Regions from separate parts of the Virgibacillus kekensis genome, predicted to be linked through region 3. Evidence: riboswitches for the same ligand, from Rfam matches in the RefSeq annotation. Region 3 holds a riboswitch; each other region holds the start of a gene.

Region 1 (6,498 bases), 430 kb from region 3:
AGAGGCGAGATGTATAGCGGATGAAGTGTGTTCAAGTCCTTTCCTATTAGGGGGAAGGGCTTTTTATTTTCTCAAGAAGGTATTTTCGTCAAAGATAAATTGAATAGCATTTTATTTTATAAGCAGTCCCAGTATGCGAAGAAGAACAGGAACCGTCCCCGTGCTTAAAAAAGGGTAGCCACATAAGTGACTACCCCGGTTTGTTCATTTTAAAAAGATGAATCTACTTGCTTGTTTTCATGCTTTTCGTATTCCTTCATATAGTTAATTCTGCGTTGTGCGGAGGTTTGACTGACCTGCCCATCTGCGTGATAGGAAGATCTGACAAGCGGACCGGATTCACAATGTTTGAAGCCTTTTTTTAAGGCAATTTCTTTTAGCTCGGCAAACTCATCGGGATGGTAATATCTTTCCACCTTTAAGTGCTTTTTTGTTGGCTGCAGATATTGTCCAATAGTCATTATGTCTACATTATGTGCCAGGAGGTCATCCATAGCCTCAATAATTTCCTCTTTTGTTTCACCAAGTCCAACCATAATGCTCGATTTAGTTGGTGTGTTTGGTGCAATTTCTTTGACACGTTTCAGTAATTGCAGCGAGCGGTCATACATGGCACGGGCGCGAACTTTTTTGGTCAACCGGCGTACTGTTTCAATATTATGGTTGAAAATATCCGGTTCACTATCCATCAAGGTGTGCAGGCTCTCGTAATCGCCCTTCATATCAGATGGTAAAATTTCAATTGTGCCACCAGGATTTTCGCGACGGATAGCACGTACTGTTTCCGCGAAAACTGCCGCACCGCCGTCGTTTAAATCATCTCGGGCTACCGCAGTTACTACTGCATGCTTTAAGCCCATTATACCTACTGACTCCGCAACACGTTGAGGCTCGCCCCAGTCAAGTTCATTTGGAAGTCCTGTTTTTACTGCGCAGAACCGGCAGCCTCTTGTACATGTGTCGCCTAAAATCATAAACGTTGCAGTTTTTCTTTCGCTCCAGCATTCATGGATATTTGGACAACGTGCTTCCTCACAAACGGTGTTTAATTTCTTTTCGCGCATTAGTTTTTTTAAACCATTATACGATTTGTTGGTATTAATTTTTGTCTTAAGCCATTCTGGTTTACGTATGTATTCTTCTTGTTTAGCCACCGTCAAACACTCCTTTGATGATATAAATTCCATTCTTCCTGGGTATATTTTGATTTTGCTAATTCATAAACCTCACTCCACTGACTGTCTGAAAGCTTAAGCGGAGTGAATTCCAGATTTAGCTCTTCCTTGAACCCTTTTTGAAATGCATCTTTTAAATCATCGTATGTATGCTGCTTCCTGGTGATCTCATTTATGGTAATTGCTTTTTCAGAAAAAGTGTTACGCTTCTTTTCTCTTATTTTTTCATTTGGAAACTTAAACAAATCAAATAACATAGTTGTATTCATACTCATAGGAATCGATCCATGCTGCAGGAGCACGCCTTGTTTTCGCGTCTGGGCGTTTCCAGAAACTTTTTTGCCATTTACGAGCATTTCATAGAATGCAGGCTTTTCAAAACAGACATCCGTTCTTTCCGCTTTTTTCTCCGGGGTAGCATAATCTGCTTCAATACCTAACTGCTTATAACCTTCCAGAACACCTTTTGATAAGACATAATAGGCAGCCTGGATGGATGTTGGAATATAGTCCTTATCCTCTGAAACGACGATACTATAAGTCAGCTCATCATCATGCAATACGGCACTGCCACCGGTTAACCGTCTTACGAATTCACATTCATGCTTTTGCATGTTGGAGAAATCAATCGCCCGTTCAGCATTCTGAAAATGTCCTACAGAAAGACTGGGTTTCGACCAACCATAAAACCGTAAAGTTGGAGGTATTTTCCCCTCTCCGTGCCAGTCAAGCAATTTCTCATCGAGCGCCATATTAACTGACGCACTATTAAAGCCTGTATCAATAAATCCCCATGTCTCCTTCAAATTGTGTTCACCTCCATATTCTGGTGGTACAAAAAAACTGCATTCCTGTAGTGGAGTGCAGTAAATTTGCGTGATGTTTAATGAAAATACACAAATTCGACGGCACTTCCCCACGCTAGCATTACCATAGTTCGGGTATGAGGGTCAGAACAGGTAAGTTCTTCTCAGCTATATGATAGCTCCCCTAGTGCTATATCAACATGCAATTTCTATGACTATTTTAACGAGGTAAAGCAGGAATGTAAAGCGAGAACGGTTCTCCCGTTTCCTTTCGATTAGATCTGTTTTATCAGGTGATTCATTTTGTGGCTACTCACTATCCCTACGTTTGATAATGGTTGATGTCAATGTTATTTTATTTGGCTGAATTCTCCAAATAAATAGTGTCTAAAAAACTCTCACAAATACTTGACTCAATCCTTTAAGTTAGGAGAGTTTCTTTAAATTGGATTTTAAATCAAAATAAATATATTCAGGTCATTCAAATCTGGATGGCGGATTTTCTCGAAGGGTTGGATGGGACAATTTATAGCCATGATAATTTCCCGTGTAAGTTTTTTAAAAGATGCGATTGACAGGGATGGTAAATTAGAACCCCATAAAAACTTTTATAAAATCGAATAGATTTTGTTAGAGAAACTTTTAATGCCTTCTATCAAATCTGCAAGACCAGGAATTTTCTCAGACGACAATTTCGTTTTTATTTTGGATTGGAAAGGAGATCAACATGAGAAATAGAGCAGATATGTTTCGCAAACGAAGAAGCAAAAAAAATATCATCCTTAACTCGCTTATAATTTTAGTTTTTGCACTCATATTAATTGTCGGAGCAAACCTTATATTTGGGGGTAATGATACTGCCAAAGACGGCGAGACCAACGATGCGTCTGACAGTGATCCTAATAAGGAAGAAATGAAAATCACGGAAGATGAAAATAACGAGCAGCAATCCGAAGCAAAAGGTTCTAAACAAGAAGAGAGCAGCAATCAAGATGAAGATGAATCCTCCGAGCAAAACGAGGATGCGATTGACCAATTGGAAGTTGAAGAAGGCGACGATACCGAACGTGATGAAAATAGCAGTACCGCACAGGAAAACCAGGATGACAATCAATCCCAGCAGGATGATAGCGGTCCGAACGAATCCCAGATTGGAAAACCCATCGGCACTTCCCAGACCGGTGAGCATACGTCCAGCTACGAAAGAGGAACAGTCGATTGGAATGAAAAAGTAAAAGCGATAAAAATGGCAACCGGTTTGGACGACAGCATGACGCTTTGGCGACTGGAAAACGGCGGCGGACCACACAAATCAGTCGGCAAAGTCAGCCCTGACGGTGTCCAGGATTGGATGTACGTTGTTAACCTCCAGTGGGTTGATCAGAAGGGGTGGAAAGTAACGAGTGTTGAACGAAAGAGCCGGTAAATAGGGTTAAGCTTTCATGTATTTGAAATGAAAACCGTAAGAAAAGTGAATTACCTAATACCTGGCCCACTGAGTAGTTTCTCATTTTACTTGGTGGGTCTTTTACTGTGAAGGTATATACTTCTATCAAACAAGTGGAACATTTCGGGTAATGTTCCAGTAGGTTCACCGTTTCGGGAGGAATGTTTGTATAAAGGATTCCATAGATGTGTTTTCTTTTGCCGAACTGGCCTGCCCTCCGTTCGCATACATTCTGTTGTGGCATCCTTTTCTGTTTTTTATATTTTTCTTTAGGCAGAAGGCCCAGTTTCGGCTCACTAAACAGAATGTCTGCTAGAAAAAACAGGGGTTTTTTGTAGTTGAGCGTTTATGTGACTGTAGAAATCCTAACATTGGCTCAGCAATGGCCTATACCTGTATAGTTGTATATACAAGAAAGGATGATTAGATTGCAACAGCAAATCAAACTCGTAAATAGACCAGTTGGCACGCCGGTTAAAGAAGACTTTGAATTTACGCAGGCGCCCATCGGTGAGCCGGCTGAAGGTGAAGTACTTATTCGGACCAACTATATTTCTGTTGATCCATATTTAAGAGGCAGAATGAATGATGTGAAGTCTTATGTCCCTCCATTCGAGTTAAATACGGTTATTTCAAGTGGTGTGGTTGGACAGGTAGTTGAATCAAAATTACCGAACTATGAAAAAGGTGATATCGTAACAGGTATGCTAGGATGGCAGCAATATTCGGTTGCTAAGGAATCTGAGATTCGAAAAATTGATACGAAACTTGCTCCAGCGTCTGCTTATTTAAGTGTTTTAGGGATGACAGGTTTGACGGCTTATTTTGGATTGCTGGATATTGGTCAGCCTAAAGAAGGTGAAACGGTTGTTGTATCGGGAGCGGCTGGTGCCGTCGGTTCTATGGTCGGTCAAATTGCTAAGATTAAAGGCACACGTGTTGTGGGAATTGCTGGTTCTGCTGAGAAAACAGATTACCTTATAAATGAATTAGGATTTGATGCAGCAATCAATTATAAAACAGAGGACGTACCAGCTGCGTTAGGCAAAGCATGTCCGAATGGAATTGATGTTTACTACGAAAATGTTGGCGGTGAAATCGGTGATGCCGTACTTCCTCTGTTGAATAAATTTGCGCGTATCCCCGTATGTGGGGCAATTTCCGCCTATAATAACAAAGAAGCTGATGTTGGCTTACGTGTTCAAAGCTATTTGATTAAATCGAGCGCTTTAATGAAAGGTTTCACAGTTGGCGATTATTCTGAGCGTTTCAAAGAAGGTTTAGAAGCGTTAGCTGGATGGCTGCAGGAAGGAAAAATACAGTACGAGGAAACTATTACAGAGGGGTTTGAGAATACGATTGATGCTTTTCTTGACCTGTTCAAAGGTGCAAACTTAGGGAAAGCGATCGTGAAAGTATCTGAGATAGAATAAACGAAAGATGCGTTTCCTTAATGGAACGCACCTTTGTTTTTCAATGAGTCAAGGGACCTGTCCCCATGATTCAAAGCCCCAACAGGTTAAAATCTATCCGTGATTTGCTATAATAGGAGTTGTATATTCAAAATTTTGATTTATGCTATCAATGAATTTATTCTATTATACAATCAGGAGGTTACTATGAGTCGTATTATTAAACCTGAGTCTCTCCACTTGCAAGCCTATAATTTAATTAAACAGGGAATTTTAGAAGGGGAGTATAAACCTTCGGAGCGTATAGTTGAGGCGAAAATGGCTGAAAAACTGGGGATTAGCCGTGGTCCTATAAGAGAGGCCATCCGCATGTTAAGTCGGGATGGGTTACTGACATATAATGATGGGTTAGTCCGCGTATATTTGCCGTCTGTCCAGGATGTTGTGGACATATTCCAGTGTCGCAGAAGTTTAGAGATCCTAGCAATAAGCCTTTCTATCAAAAATATTTCTAAGGACGAAAAAGAACAATTATCAAGAAATTTAAAAGAGACCGCAAAAGCCTCCGAACGAGATATCGGAATTGAGTTAGGGAAATTGGATCAGGAGTTCCACGATATAATTATAAATTCATCTAAAAACCATCAGCTTATTGAATTGTTGGGAGTAATTCGTACGAAAATCCACTATATGCGAAACAGTATGGTGAATGGAGATTTTTATCCTTCGTTTGTCGAGGAACATGAACGTATTTACAAAATCTTGCTTGATGGTAATGAGGAAGAAGCGGAAGAAGTTATGAGGCGTCATATAAATAAAGGTCTGGAAGGTGTTCTGGAACACATCAAAAGTGAATAGGAAAGCACGTATGAAAAATCTTAATCCAACTCATTGATTAAGGTTTTTTATTTTTTTTCAACTTAGTTAACTGTTAACTGTTGACTAAAATTATTTATTATTGTAATATTTCAAACAGATTATACTATTGCGATAGTTAAAAAATTGCAAACACTAGAAAAGCCATTTAAGTTTTTTTAAAACCTGAAATGAAAGCGTATACATAAGGAGGGGGGATTCGGTGAAAAAAGGTTTACATATAGGCAGTACTGCGTCAATAAATGTGGAAGTTACGCGTGATATGTTTGCACAGTTTGATGAAGAGGTGGTCCACCCAACCTACTCTACGGTTTCTATGGTATATCACATGGAACTGGTTTCCCGAAAGCTTTTATTACCCTATTTGGAAACTGATGAAGAAGGTATGGGAGCATCTGTCACGGTAAAACATATTGCGCCTTCTGGGTTAGGTTCAACAATTGATGTTACAGCCACTGTTTTAAAAGTGGATGAGCGTGCAGTTGTAACCGAAGTTCTTTTGAAAAATGAGCATGGAATAATCGGTAAGGGAGAAGTAAAACAGGCCGTTATTCCAAAAAAGGTAATTAACGAGAGAATTGGAAGCTGACATAAAATTGATTGGAGGAACTCGTTTATGAAACAACTTGAATACAAGAAAGTCTTGGAGCAGGATATGTTTCAAAAAATATCCGGCCATGAACAAGTAGTGTTTTGCAATGACCCCTCTACAGGACTGCGGGCTATCATTGCCATACACAATACAACCCTTGGGCCTGCTTTAGGTGGAACCCGCATGTATC
Region 2 (6,498 bases), on a different contig from region 3:
TCAAGACATCGTCACGGTTTTTTATTTCTGCCTGTACTTCTGCTTGCTTTAATTGTTTTTCATCAGTTGGGAGATCACCATTATTTTTGGAAGTGTATTTAATCAGATTTGGAATATCCAGTCCGTCAGAATTATAAAGTGCTACATTCCGGTCACTGACTGCTACAACTTTATTATTCAAGTAATTACACTGATAAGCCTCCTGTGCAGCAACGGAACCTACATTACCAAATCCCTGGATTGCCATAGTAATCGTTTTGTCTTTATGGGCAAGTGCCGTCTTGGCAAAAATATTATCCAGATTAGAAAGCCACTTCCCTTGATCGTTCAGGAAGTTATGAAGCATATAACGGAATGTGAAATATACACCTTTACCTGTTGCTTCCCTACGGCCAAGTGACCCGCCATTCTCTACACTTTTACCAGTAAAGCTGCCACGGTATGGAACTCCTGGTCTGATACTCTTGTATTCTCCCATCATCCAGTCCATTTCGCGGGCGCTGGTTCCTACATCCGGCGCCGGGATATCTTTATCAGGGCCTAGGATTTCACTGAAATACTGCACATATTTTTTACACATCATGTAAAGCTCTTTAGAACTGTATTCCCGTGGATTAATCACAACCCCACCTTTTCCGCCGCCAAACGGCACTTCATGCAGCGCATTTTTCAGGGTCATGAGTGCTGCAAGATTCATAACTTCTTCTTCATTTACTGATTCGTGAAAACGGATACCACCTTTATACGGGCCAAGCACATTATTATGCTGTACCCGGAAGGCTGGTACACGGATTACTTTTCCATTATCGAGCGGGATCCGTAGAAAAGATTTATTTACATGATTTGGGGTCGAAAGAATGGATGCCAGTGAAGTGAACGCCTTTTTACGTTCATCTCCTGTACAATCAGGCATAAATGTTTCATCCTCCATTAACGCATCCAGAGAATCCTGAACTATTTGACCGGTACTCTTTGCCATAAACTAAAACCTCCATCTTCTGATATGTTTTCTGCTGAATTTATAAAAACTCTCTGCTAGTACCTATAACCGTTTTGGATAGAGGATTAACATTATTTCCGGGAAGCATTACAAGAAAATCACCGCAAACACGGTCGATATAATAAGCCCAATTATCACAGGTATAAAGTTTTTCCGAACCAATTCCATGACGGATACACCGCAGAATCCGGCAATCGCTATTACGGACGACCAGGCTACAATCGTTCCACCGCCGGTCCAGATAGAACCCATCTGTCCGATTGCTGCAAGTGTTCCCGCATCTATTGAGCCATTCTGTAAGGAAGCAGCAAGTGCACCAGTAAGTGGCAGTCCGGAGAACCCTGAGCCATCAAGCCCCGTGATAATCCCGATGATCAGCACACTGAACCCTGCAAGAAAGGCACTTTGCGGAAGAAACTCCTGAGTAGACTGTACAAGGTCAAACAATAATGCTGGTGAGTTTTCCCCAACGCCTAGGATACTCCCCGAAAAGTCAGAACTTCCAAGAAAAAAGAATCCAGCAATCGGGATAACCGGTCCCATGGCTTTAAACGCGAATACAAACCCATCGGTAATATGGTTGCTGATATAATCGAGCGCTTTTTCCCGTCCGAAGGCAACCGAAGATAATAACAGAAGAATTACTGCTACTCCACCAATAAATGCAGCTCCGTCACCACCTTCAAAACCGCTCATTCGCCCTGATAAAAGCTTGGTGTACATCATATATACCACGACAGCCAACAGTGAAATTGGTACTAATATGGCAAATACTTTGCTCCACAGCGGTAGATTAGTGCCAACCGATTTATTTTTTGACTGATCTGCCGCCTGCATAGCCTGTAGTTCAATTTCATTAAGTTCACTGTCCTTTGACCGGATGGACTTGCGGTAAAATAAATATGCTAGACCAATAGCAGTTACACCGGTTATAACTGAAAGAATCAGTGCCTTATCCGTAACCATGCCAACGTCAATTCCGGCTGATTTTGCCGATAGACTAGGTGCCACCTGAACAATATAATCAGATGACAGTGCCATACCCTGACCAGCCAACGCCACCGCTACTGCAGCTGTAAGCGCCGGCAGTCCAGACCTGATTGCTGCGGGGACCAAAAGAGCACATATTAATGGAACCGCGGGGGTAGGCCAGAAAAACAGTGAGATTACATACGTAACTGCCACCAGCACAAAGAACGAAACATGACCGTTGACCATAATTTTCTGGATTGGCTGAATCATTCTGCGGTCGGCTCCCAAGTCACGTAAGGAATGAAGTAATGCCATCATAAATGTGATAATCAAAAAGATACTGAATAATTCTTTTGCAGCTACGAGGTTAGCATTGAATATTGCAGTAAAACCGTCAATCAAGCTTCCCTTGAATACCCAAGCTATTACAAAAGTCCCGAGCAAGGATGGAAGCACAACCCCTTTTCTGAAAATCATAGTTAATATAATAATCAGTGTAAATAAACCATACAACCAGTGCGATACAGTAAGCTCCACTGTTTAACACTTCCTTTCCAGCGTGTGCTATAGCCTATGCACAGGGAAAAGAAGCGGTGCTATACTCCTATATCGCTTAAAATAATTTTTATCTTAGTTAGTTACTACCTGTATCCCGATTATCACTACATTCATTGCACAGCAGTTTACCATCTATTTGATCCCCGTCAAAAAAACCGTCTTTACAATAGATAGGCTTACCGCATGAACCGCATTCCCCGATAAGCTCCCTCACTTATAACCCTCCCCTTCTAAACATTCGAAATATTATAGTACTATTTTATCATATAAGTTGTCACTTAATCTTTGTGGCTTACCTAGCAATTGATATAAACTGCGACATAACAGCCGTACCTACCGCTACGTCAGAATCCTTCGCTTTCCGGGGGCACGGCCTCAGCCTCCTCGCGGAAAGAACGTCGCTGCGGGGTCTTCGGACTCGTGCTGTTCCCCCAGGAGTCTACGCATTCTGCCTGCGCTAATAGGCGTTTGGCGTTGATATAAGTATAAATCAATTTCAATCCAGCGACGGAAATACATGGAGACTCCAGCGGGAAAAGCAACAGCTGAAAATCCCGCAGGAAGTGGTCTTCTTCCGAGGAAGTTGAAGCGTTGCCCGCGGAAAGCGTAGTGTATTTCCGGAGCGAAGTCTCGCTGTTATGTCACAGTTTATATTAACTGCTCAATAAGGCTTCAATAAAACAGAAAAAAAAACAGCCCTCGTTATAAGCAGGGCTGTTCTCTGTGAGCGGAGTCCATATTCAATTATGCAGCCTGTAGTAACGTTCTTGGCTGTTTGTAAAATAACAGAAATACGAGTATTGCACTTAAAATAAATGAAGGCAACATATATGATCCGCTGTACAACAGTGAGTACAACCAAACCGGCTGTCCTTCAGGTGCATAGTGTCCGAAAAAGGCAATACCCGCAATAAAGTGCGCCAAAAATCTTAGCCCGGAACCAATGAATACACCCATTGTAATATAACTGAAACTTTGCAGCGGTTTACTATTCTTTATTGCTTTTTGAACTGGCTTAGCAAACACTCCAGCCGTACCTATAACAGTAAATGCTACGATATAGTCGAGGAATCCCTGGACAGGAGTTAAAATGATCGGTCCGGACATCACAACCTGCAACATTCCGAACAGAAAACCAGCTGTAAGTCCCCCTTTTAATCCCCAACGGAACGCAACAATAAATATGGGAATCATTGCAAAGGATACTGAACCACCTTGTGGCCAAATTGCAAACTTCAGAAATGGTATAATATCGAGCAATAGTGCCATAGCAGCAAAAATAGCCACCTCAATCAAAAATAACGTACGTTTGGAACGCATATAAACCTCTCCCCCTTTGCCGGCAGACCACCCTGCCGTGCGGAATTTTTTTGATCACAAAAAAAGCAATGCCAAGGGGAAGCTTCCTGATGGGGAAATCCGCTCACATTGCCTAAAAAAATCCATCAAAAAAGCCACCATCCCTACGTTAGTACTAACTAACAGGTTCAAAGGGTAAGAACAAATAACTATGTTCACTCTCAGCCAAATGGCTCCCCCTGTAGGCTTCTACTATTCTGCTTTTTTCGCTATACTAATTATAACGTACCATTCTGAATATAACAACAGTACTGAAGTTTATTTTACAGTGCCATAAATTCCTCTACATCCCGAACACAAAGCTGAATTGCATTCTCCCAGAATTCCGGTTGAGTCAAATCAACATTCAAATGTTTTTTCGCCAGACTCTCCACCGTCATACGGCCGGTGTCGCGGAGAAGTGCAATATAGTCATCCTCAAATCCTCCGCCCAATTCTTGTGCATGTGCATAGATACCAAGGCTGAATAAATATCCGAATGTATATGGAAAGTTATAAAACGGAACCCCGGTAATATGGAAATGCAATTTGGATGCCCAGAAATGCGGGTCATATTCATCAAGCGAATCACAGTAGGCTTCTTTCTGTGCTTCGACCATCAGTTCATTCATCCGGTCAACCGATACCATTCCCTGTTTCCGTTCCTCATAAAAGCGCTGTTCAAATATAAATCTTGCATGGATATTCATAAAAAATGCAACACTACGCTGGATCTTATCCTCAAGCAATGCCAGTTTTTCTTCTTTATTCTTTGCGTTTCTTACAGACGCATCCGCAACAATCATCTCAGCAAAGGTCGATGCTGTTTCTGCCACGTTCATCGCGTACCCCTGATTAAGTCCATTTAAATCATTCATTACATACTGGTGAAAACCATGTCCCAGTTCATGCGCGAGTGTTGCTATATTAGATGAGGTTCCTGAATAGGTCATGAAAATCCGAGTCTGTTCACTTTGAGGGAAACTTGTACAAAAACCACCTGGACGCTTTCCTGCCCGGTCTTCCGCCTCAATCCAGCGGTTTTCAAATGCAATGCGCGCAAAATCGGCCATTTTGGGACTGAATTCACCAAACTGATCAACGATAAAATTCGCCCCCTCTGTGTAACTTGAGGTTTTCACTGACTTGGATACAGGTGCCCCAATATCGTATATACTCAACTTTTCCAATCCCAGTAAATCCGCCTTTTTCTGCAAAAACTTAACAAAGTGATGCTTGTTTTTATTGATAGCTTCCCACATTGCATCAAGTGTCTCTTTTTTCATCCGGTTAATGGCCAGTGGTTCCTTTAATACATGCTGCCAGTTACGATGTTTATATTTCTGCAGTCTGAACCCTGCCAAGTGATTCAATGTCTGACCAAACAAATCAGCATTGCTGCCCCATGCTTGGTTTAATTGTTCGAACACATGCTTACGAACAGAGCGATCAGGGCTGCTCATTTTATTTGACGCTTGACCAACTGAATATGATTTCTGCTCGCCATTTTCATCGATTTCCACTTCCATATTCCCAACTATCGTGTCATACATCTGACTCCATCCATGATAGCCATCAACCGCCAGATCATTGATCAGCATCTCCTGTTCGGACGGCAAAAGTTCTTTTGCTTTTTCTCTATATTCATTAAGAACAAATTCCAATTCCTTTAAAGCAGGGTTTCGGAGAAGTTCTTTCCATGTCGAATCGTTAATTATGCTAATCTTTTGATCCAGTAGTGTTTTAACAGCATTCATTTCTGCTGATATTTCACTTCTTTTCCCAACAAGTAAGCTTGCTTCCTTATCTTTTACATCCTGGGCGCTAAGACAGCTGATAAATGCAGAAGCCTCCCGCATCTTTTTCCTTACATCCTCAAACTGTTCCACAATCGATACCAGCTTATCAGCATCAACTTTTCCTGTATCTGGCTGGAAACTTTCAATTAACTTTTTTAGACTCCTGGTTTCTTCCTGAACATTTACTAAATATGTACGAAATTCTTTTGAACCGCTTCCCCCTGGAAAAATAACTTCTAAATCCCATGTTGGATTATACGTGGACTTACTCATCCAATCTCCCCCTTAAACTTTTGGTTGGTATTTACTGAACTATTTATTTAGTATACCGAAATAGATTAATAATTTCAGCCGAAGTATATCAATTTTCTTAATCTTTTTGGAACTCGTCCAGGATTGACCCGGACGAGAAATAGTTATCTTCCTGTTATGGATGCACCTGTGTCCGGATGGCCGTATATTTGAACCCTGCCAAAATCTCTTGTTTCTATCAAATAGACATGGGGCTGTGTAGTGCCTTGAATCGCATATGCCAATCCACTGAACTTAGAAGGTGTTAAGAATCCTTTCTCGTTACCTTTCACCGGTACTGCACCAGGTGAATAAATCCGCCATGATTCTGCACTGGCCGGCAGGTTGATGTATCTCTGTTTTTGTCCAATCGCTCTATATGTTTGCGGGGGCTCGTACGGATGTTGGATAAACAAGCAGAAAGCCCGGACAACAGCCTCGGCGTATAACTGCCAATTTCCCCTTAGTTGGGCTATATCGTCCTGAACAGAGTCGGCAAACCCATATTCAACAATAATTGTGTTCACCCTACCGGTATTA
Region 3 (6,498 bases):
GGTAATGGAAGAACGGCAACGGATTGCCCGCGACCTTCATGATACGCTTGGGCAGAAGCTATCCCTAATTGGATTGAAGAGTGATTTGGCCGGGAAACTCGTACGCGTCGAACCGGATTTTGCCAAAAACGAACTCCATGACATTAACCAGACAGCTAGGACTGCATTAAAAGAAGTTCGTGAAATGGTCTCTGATATGAAGAGTGTGAAGCTTGCCGATGAAATGGTACATATCAGGCAAATGCTGAGAGCCGCCTCGATTGCCTTTCGTCTGGAGGGAGAACCGCGTCTTACTCATACGCCCCTTCTGGTGGAAAATGTGGTAAGCATGTGCTTACGGGAAGCAATAACCAATGTGGTTAAACACAGCGAGGCAACGATTTGCACTGTTAATATAAATCAATCACCGGATGAACTGGTCCTGAAAGTCAGCGACAATGGAAAAGGGATGGACTATCAGGAGAACTTTCAACGGAAAAACGGAATTAAAGGTATGCGGGAACGTCTTGAATTTGTTAATGGCAGTCTTGAAATAAAACCAGACAATGGCACGGAGCTTATATTCAGGTTTCCGAACGCCATTCAGCAGTCAAAACAGGGGGAAAGAACATGATACGGATTGTAATCGCAGAAGACCAGGGGATGCTGCTTGGTGCATTGGGATCTCTGCTTAATCTGGAAGAGGACATGGAAGTCGTGGGGAAGGCAAAAAACGGTGAAGAGGCAGTAAATCTGGTTAAGCAAAATAGCCCAGATATTTGTATCATGGATATCGAAATGCCGGTGAAAAGCGGGTTGGATGCTGCTGAGGAACTGAAAGAAGACCCATGTAAAGTGATTGTCCTGACCACATTTGCCCGCACGGGATATTTCGAACGTGCACGTAATGCCGGGGTCAGCGGCTACCTTCTAAAGGATGGTCCAAGCGATGAACTGGCTGATTCCATCCGGACAATAATGAAAGGCCGGAAAATATATGCACCCGAGTTGATCGACATGGCATATGATTCCGATAACCCGCTAACCGATCGTGAGACTGAAGTGATCGGATTGATTGCAGAGGGAAAAACGACAAAGGAAATTGCAGGGGAACTTTTTCTTACAAATGGGACGGTCCGTAATTATATTTCAGTTATTCTCGATAAGCTTCAGGCTGGCAACCGGATTGAAGCGGTTTCGAAGGCTAAAGAGAATGGCTGGCTGGAATAGATGGATGTATAATTAAACCAGCTCAACCGCAAAATAATGCGGAAAGGGGTGGTTAAATGGCTAACAAGAACAATCAATTTAAAGAAAACAAAAACCACGGTGAGCACCGTAACGGGCGCAAAAGCCAGTATAAGAACCACAGCACGCATGGCGGTGACAATGCACCGGATGAGTTTATTGATAGTAAAAAAGATGAATAACAAAGCATGTTCCAGCAGTGTGATAAACTAAATTCACACTGCTATTTTAATGGGGGAGGAACAGGATGGATACAGAGAGCATTTTCAAATCGGTACCTGAACTGTACACAAAAAATTACTTATTAAGAGGCCTCATTGTCGATGATGCAGCTGAGCTATTCTTATTTATGCAGGATACTGAAACGATGAAATACATAACACCAACCCCTGTGAAATCTGAGCGAGCTATGAAGGAAGAGGTTCAGCGTCAATTGGAGAAGTACGAGCTTCAAAAAGAAATCCCATGGGTGATTCTGAATAAGGAAAACGGCGAACTCATCGGTAAGTTCAGCTATCACAAACTCCACATGTGGCACCGGAAAGCTGAAATGGGGGTTGTTATCCGTAAAGAATACCAACGCTCAGGCGTCATGACGGAAATTATGCCGGAAGTATTACGGTTTGGCTTTCAAACGCTTAACCTTAACCGGATTGTCGGTGATATTTTTGCTGAAAACCGAGGTTCAGAGCGGCTGCTCGAAAAACACGGGTTCATAAAAGAGGGCGTATTAAGGCAAACTGATTTTGACGGGGAGAGATATCATGATACGGTCGTCTTCTCCCTTCTCAAGCCCGAATACGAGGGACAACGAATCGAATTGAAATAGAAGGTGACATGATGAACAGGGGTATGTTTCTGGATCGGGACGGCGTTATCAATGAAGTCCTAAGCAAACGAGTTAAATTTGTTAATAAACCGAATGATTTTTACCTCCTTGAAGGCGTCGGGGAGGCAGTAAAACAGTTCAACGACCTGGGTTTCAGGGTATTCGTTGTAACCAACCAGGGTGGAATTGGACTTGGCTATATGAAAGAGACTGCACTCGCCGAGGTTCACAAGAAAATGCGGTCGGAGCTTGAAACGTTTGAGGCGCGGATCGATGATATTGCCTACTGCCCGCACAAGCCGCATGCTAACTGTGCTTGCCGTAAGCCTAAACCTCAGCTGATCTTTGACCTGGCTGAAAAACATAACGTTGACCTTGCGGAGAGTTTTATGGTAGGTGACAGGCAGCCCGATATTGAAGCTGGAAAGGAAGCGGGTACAAAGACAGTGCTCGTAGGGAGTCGCGAGGGCGACCAGGTCAACGCCGATTATTCTTTTAAGGATCTCAGAGAATTTGCTGAATGGCTTACGAATAACGAGAAGGCAGGAGATTAATCCCTAGGCAAGCAAAAAAGGATTTTTTCCCTAGTTGGAGAATACTATATACCAATAGTAGAAAATTAGGGGGGATTTCATGAGTGGCAAAGGTAAAATTAAAGTGAACGATAACGGACCATTGCTTGTGACAGGAGACGTGGAACTGATCGATGCGGAAGGAAATGTCTTTGAAACGAAAAAAGCATTCTCCATATGCCGCTGTGGGCAGTCGTCCAACAAACCGTTTTGCGATGGTACACATAAGAAAATTGGGTTTGAAAGTGAAGTAATTGCAAAATAGATGATGTGTTTCATGACAAACGGATTTTAATTTGTTATCCTAAGGAAGAACAACTCAATATTTTCAATAAATTACTACTAGGGGTGCCCAAAGAACGAGGGCTGAGAGGGAAGCACGAACAGTTTCCCGACTCTTACGGACCTGATCTGGTTAATACCAGCGGAGGGAAGTAGTCTGATGATGAGCTTATTTTCAGCTATTTCGAGCCAGGTCCATAAACGGATCTGGCTTTTTTGATTTAGGTGCTGGGGCTATGGATTTCTAAAATACCGAATAAGCTTCGTCCAGTTCCAACGCTTAGTAGAATTCCCTCTTCGTGTTTTTTATCTCACACAGATCAGTACACCCTTTAATGAAAGGAGGGTCATATTGAATCGGACGCGGCTTTTAACGACGATGTCTGTTTTTGTGGCGATTGGTACATTAGGAGCACAATTACTCTGGTTCCCAGCAGGGGTCGCCAAGGCGTATCCCGTCCAGCATGCGGTTAATGTTATGGCTGCAGTGACACTCGGACCAGGTCCGGCGGTTATGATTGCATTTATGATTGGTTTGCTGCGCAATATGCTTGGGCTTGGTACGCTGCTGGCGTTTCCCGGTGGCATGATCGGTGCATTTTTAGGGTTATCTATTTCGAAAGACTGGTAAAAAAGGAATGGCAGCGCTTGGTGAAGCAATTGGTACCGGTATAATCGGAGCACTTTTTGCTGTGCCCTTTGCAAAAATACTTATGGGAAGCTCTGTCGGAGCATTATTTTTTATCCCATCGTTTCTGGTCAGCAGTGTTACAGGGGCATTGATAGGCTGGCTGGTTGTTTCGAAAATTGAGCAGAGAAATATATTACAAAATAGCATATAGGAAAACTACTAGGGGCGCTGTAATGGCTGAGAAAAGGATGATATTCCTTAGTCCCTTTGAACCTGATCTGGATAATGCCAGCGCAGGAAAGTAGTCGGAGCGTTACTATACCCTCTATTAATCTACTTTTATTCTCCCTAGTAGCTTCCTGTATCAAACAGGAGGAATAATATGACATTCACACAAACTTTACGAGAAGAAAATCAGGATATATTTCATGCGATATTTGACCATCCATTTGTTGATGGTATTGGAAAAGGGGAGGTTCCTGCTGAGTCAATTAAACATTATATTAAAGCAGACTTTGAATATCTTAATGCGTTCATGCGTGTTTATGGGATTGCCCTTGCGAAGTCGCAAAACAGGGACGATATTAACTTTTTCCATGAAAAAATCCAATTTATTTTGAACAGTGAGATTCACCCGCATCACAATTTTTGTGACTATGTAGGAGTGGATTATGAAGGGCTTCAAGGTTATCCTCTCCCGCCATCAGCTGATCATTACATCAAACATATGATGCATCACGCGCAAACAGGCGGTCTTGGCGAGATTTTAAGTGCTCTGTTACCTTGTCCGTGGACCTATCTGGAAATTGGCCGGGAGTTAATGAGTACGTTTAATCCAACAAGCGACCATCCTTTCTACCCGTGGATCAGTTTCTATGCGGATGAACGAACTGCAGCCACGACTTTGGAAATGCGCGAGCGTCTGGATGCTATTGCAGCGGATTCATCTAAACATGAACAGTTAAAAATGAAAGATGCATTCCGAAAAAGCTGTCAGCTGGAATTGGCATTCTGGGAAATGGCGTATACATGTGAAGAGTGGCCTGAGTCGGTGGTCAGCCGATGAGAAATATCCCATGTGCACTGACAATTGCCGGAACTGATCCTAGTGGCGGGGCAGGAATTCATGCGGATTTGAAGACCTTTCAGGAATTAAAAACATACGGGATGTCGGTCATTACCTCTGTGGTTGCACAAAATACCACTGGTGTTCAGGCCGTTCATCATATTCCTGTCAATATGATTGAACAACAGCTCGATTCCGTTATATCGGATATGCCGCTTCATGCATTCAAAACGGGCATGATTCCAACCATTGAGATAATGGAAATGCTTGCTGGAAAAGTATCTGAATTGGATGTTCCATACGTGATGGACCCTGTTATGGTCGCCACAAGTGGAGACCCATTAATTGCAGAGGATGCCCGTACTTACTTGCGTGACCATCTTTTGCCGATGACATCCTTGGTAACACCGAATATTTCGGAAGCGGAAGAAATCACAGGAGAAAAAATCGAAACACTTGAGGATATGAGATGTGCTGCTGCTTTAATTGTCCACGAGTTCGGTGCAGGTGCTGCATTGATTAAAGGCGGACATCTTAAAGGGGATGCAATTGATTTTTTATATGACGGCGAAAGCATCCATTCATTTTCTTCAGAACGTATTGAAACAACGAATACACATGGCACCGGCTGCACTTATTCAGCGGCAATTACAGCGTATTTGAGCCAGGGATATTCTTTAGGGGACGCAGTTAAACAAGCAAAAGACTTTGTGACGGCTGCAATCCGCCATTCATTTTCGATTGGCAAGGGAAACGGACCAACCAATCATTGGGCACATCGTAGCGAAGGAGTGGAACAATGAATAAATCGATTATTAACAAAGTAAGAGAAACAAGTCCATTGATCCACCATTTGACTAATCAGGTCGTCATGAATTTTACGGCAAATGGTTTATTATCATTTGGCGGAATACCTGTTATGGCAAAATCTGAGGAGGAAGCCAGTGACATGGCAACCCTGGCTGACGGTGTGTTGCTGAACATTGGAACAATAACGAAGCAGGAAATCCCTGCGATGATTAAAGCTGGAAAAGCTGCAAACGAGAAGGGGATTCCCGTAGTAGTGGACCCGGTTGGTGTAGCGGCAACACCTTTTAGGACAGCAGTTATGAAAAAAATATTAAGCGAGGTTCATCCAACGATCATCAAAGGGAATGCTGGGGAGCTTGCACACCTGGTGGAAATACCTTGGAAAACAAAAGGTGTCGAATCTGTAGGTGATGGGGATACGGATGAAATCGCCTTAAAAGTAGCGGAGGTTTATCAGACCGCTGTTTTACTGACTGGAAAGACCGATGTCATTTGTACTTCAAATGGGCTTGCCTATAATGAGACAGGACATTCGCTGCTTGCTAAAGTGACCGGAGCCGGCTGCCTGTTAGGTTCTATAGCTGCAGCATGTTTGACCACAGATGACCCCGTTGATCAACAACTGTTGGCCGCGACGGCATTTTACGGGTCAGCTGCAGAACATGCTGCTGACAGGGCAGATGTATCCGGACCGGGTACTTTCGTTCCACATTTTATTGATGCTCTGTCACTTGATTCCACTAATTTAAGCGGAGTAAGCAAATGAATCTAAGAAAATATCTAATTATGGGAAGCCAAAATTGTGATAGGGATCCAGTAATTATTTTAGAAGAAGCTATTAATAGCGGAATCACAGCATTTCAGTTTCGCGAAAAAGGTCCCGGGTCCCTGAACGGAAGGGATAAATTGGAGTTAGGACGGAAACTGCGCAGCATATGTAAACGGGAAAACATATTATTTTTAGTAAATGATGATGTGAGTCTGGTCGACCCGTTGGAAGCGGATGGGATACATGTTGGCCAGGATGATATTTCCGTTGTGGAATTGCGAAGACGTTTCCCTGATAAACTCATCGGACTTT

Evidence for each region. A riboswitch is a leader RNA that binds a small molecule or an ion and turns the genes downstream of it on or off. The one in region 3 is predicted to bind thiamine pyrophosphate.
Region 1: another riboswitch for thiamine pyrophosphate. It lies ahead of ACFO3D_RS06740 (lipoate--protein ligase family protein); the one in region 3 lies ahead of thiW (energy coupling factor transporter S component ThiW).
Region 2: another riboswitch for thiamine pyrophosphate. It lies ahead of thiT (energy-coupled thiamine transporter ThiT); the one in region 3 lies ahead of thiW (energy coupling factor transporter S component ThiW).

Annotation. Positions count from the first base shown of each region.
Region 1 covers NZ_JBHSFU010000004.1:499,155-505,652, reverse strand. The annotation lists gene lipA (lipoyl synthase) at 210-1,154, opposite strand; gene ACFO3D_RS06740 (lipoate--protein ligase family protein) at 1,157-1,981, opposite strand; TPP riboswitch at 2,072-2,177, opposite strand; gene ACFO3D_RS06735 (YrrS family protein) at 2,709-3,407, shown strand; gene ACFO3D_RS06730 (NADP-dependent oxidoreductase) at 3,848-4,861, shown strand; gene ACFO3D_RS06725 (GntR family transcriptional regulator) at 5,048-5,698, shown strand; gene ACFO3D_RS06720 (thioesterase family protein) at 5,919-6,305, shown strand; gene ACFO3D_RS06715 (Leu/Phe/Val dehydrogenase) at 6,333-6,498, shown strand, end outside.
Region 2 covers NZ_JBHSFU010000003.1:42,441-48,938, reverse strand. The annotation lists gene ACFO3D_RS01595 (Glu/Leu/Phe/Val family dehydrogenase) at 1-979, opposite strand, end outside; gene ACFO3D_RS01590 (hypothetical protein) at 1,088-2,509, opposite strand; gene ACFO3D_RS01585 (hypothetical protein) at 2,607-2,744, opposite strand; gene thiT (energy-coupled thiamine transporter ThiT) at 3,275-3,850, opposite strand; TPP riboswitch at 3,974-4,079, opposite strand; gene ACFO3D_RS01575 (M3 family oligoendopeptidase) at 4,153-5,940, opposite strand; gene ACFO3D_RS01570 (N-acetylmuramoyl-L-alanine amidase family protein) at 6,084-6,498, opposite strand, start outside.
Region 3 covers NZ_JBHSFU010000004.1:927,886-934,383, reverse strand. The annotation lists gene ACFO3D_RS08720 (sensor histidine kinase) at 1-613, shown strand, start outside; gene ACFO3D_RS08715 (response regulator) at 610-1,209, shown strand; gene ACFO3D_RS08710 (hypothetical protein) at 1,266-1,409, shown strand; gene ACFO3D_RS08705 (GNAT family N-acetyltransferase) at 1,475-2,056, shown strand; gene ACFO3D_RS08700 (D-glycero-alpha-D-manno-heptose-1,7-bisphosphate 7-phosphatase) at 2,068-2,610, shown strand; gene ACFO3D_RS08695 (CDGSH iron-sulfur domain-containing protein) at 2,690-2,893, shown strand; TPP riboswitch at 2,963-3,078, shown strand; partial or broken gene thiW (energy coupling factor transporter S component ThiW) at 3,263-3,752, shown strand; TPP riboswitch at 3,753-3,858, shown strand; gene tenA (thiaminase II) at 3,924-4,607, shown strand; gene thiD (bifunctional hydroxymethylpyrimidine kinase/phosphomethylpyrimidine kinase) at 4,604-5,410, shown strand; gene thiM (hydroxyethylthiazole kinase) at 5,407-6,183, shown strand; gene thiE (thiamine phosphate synthase) at 6,180-6,498, shown strand, end outside.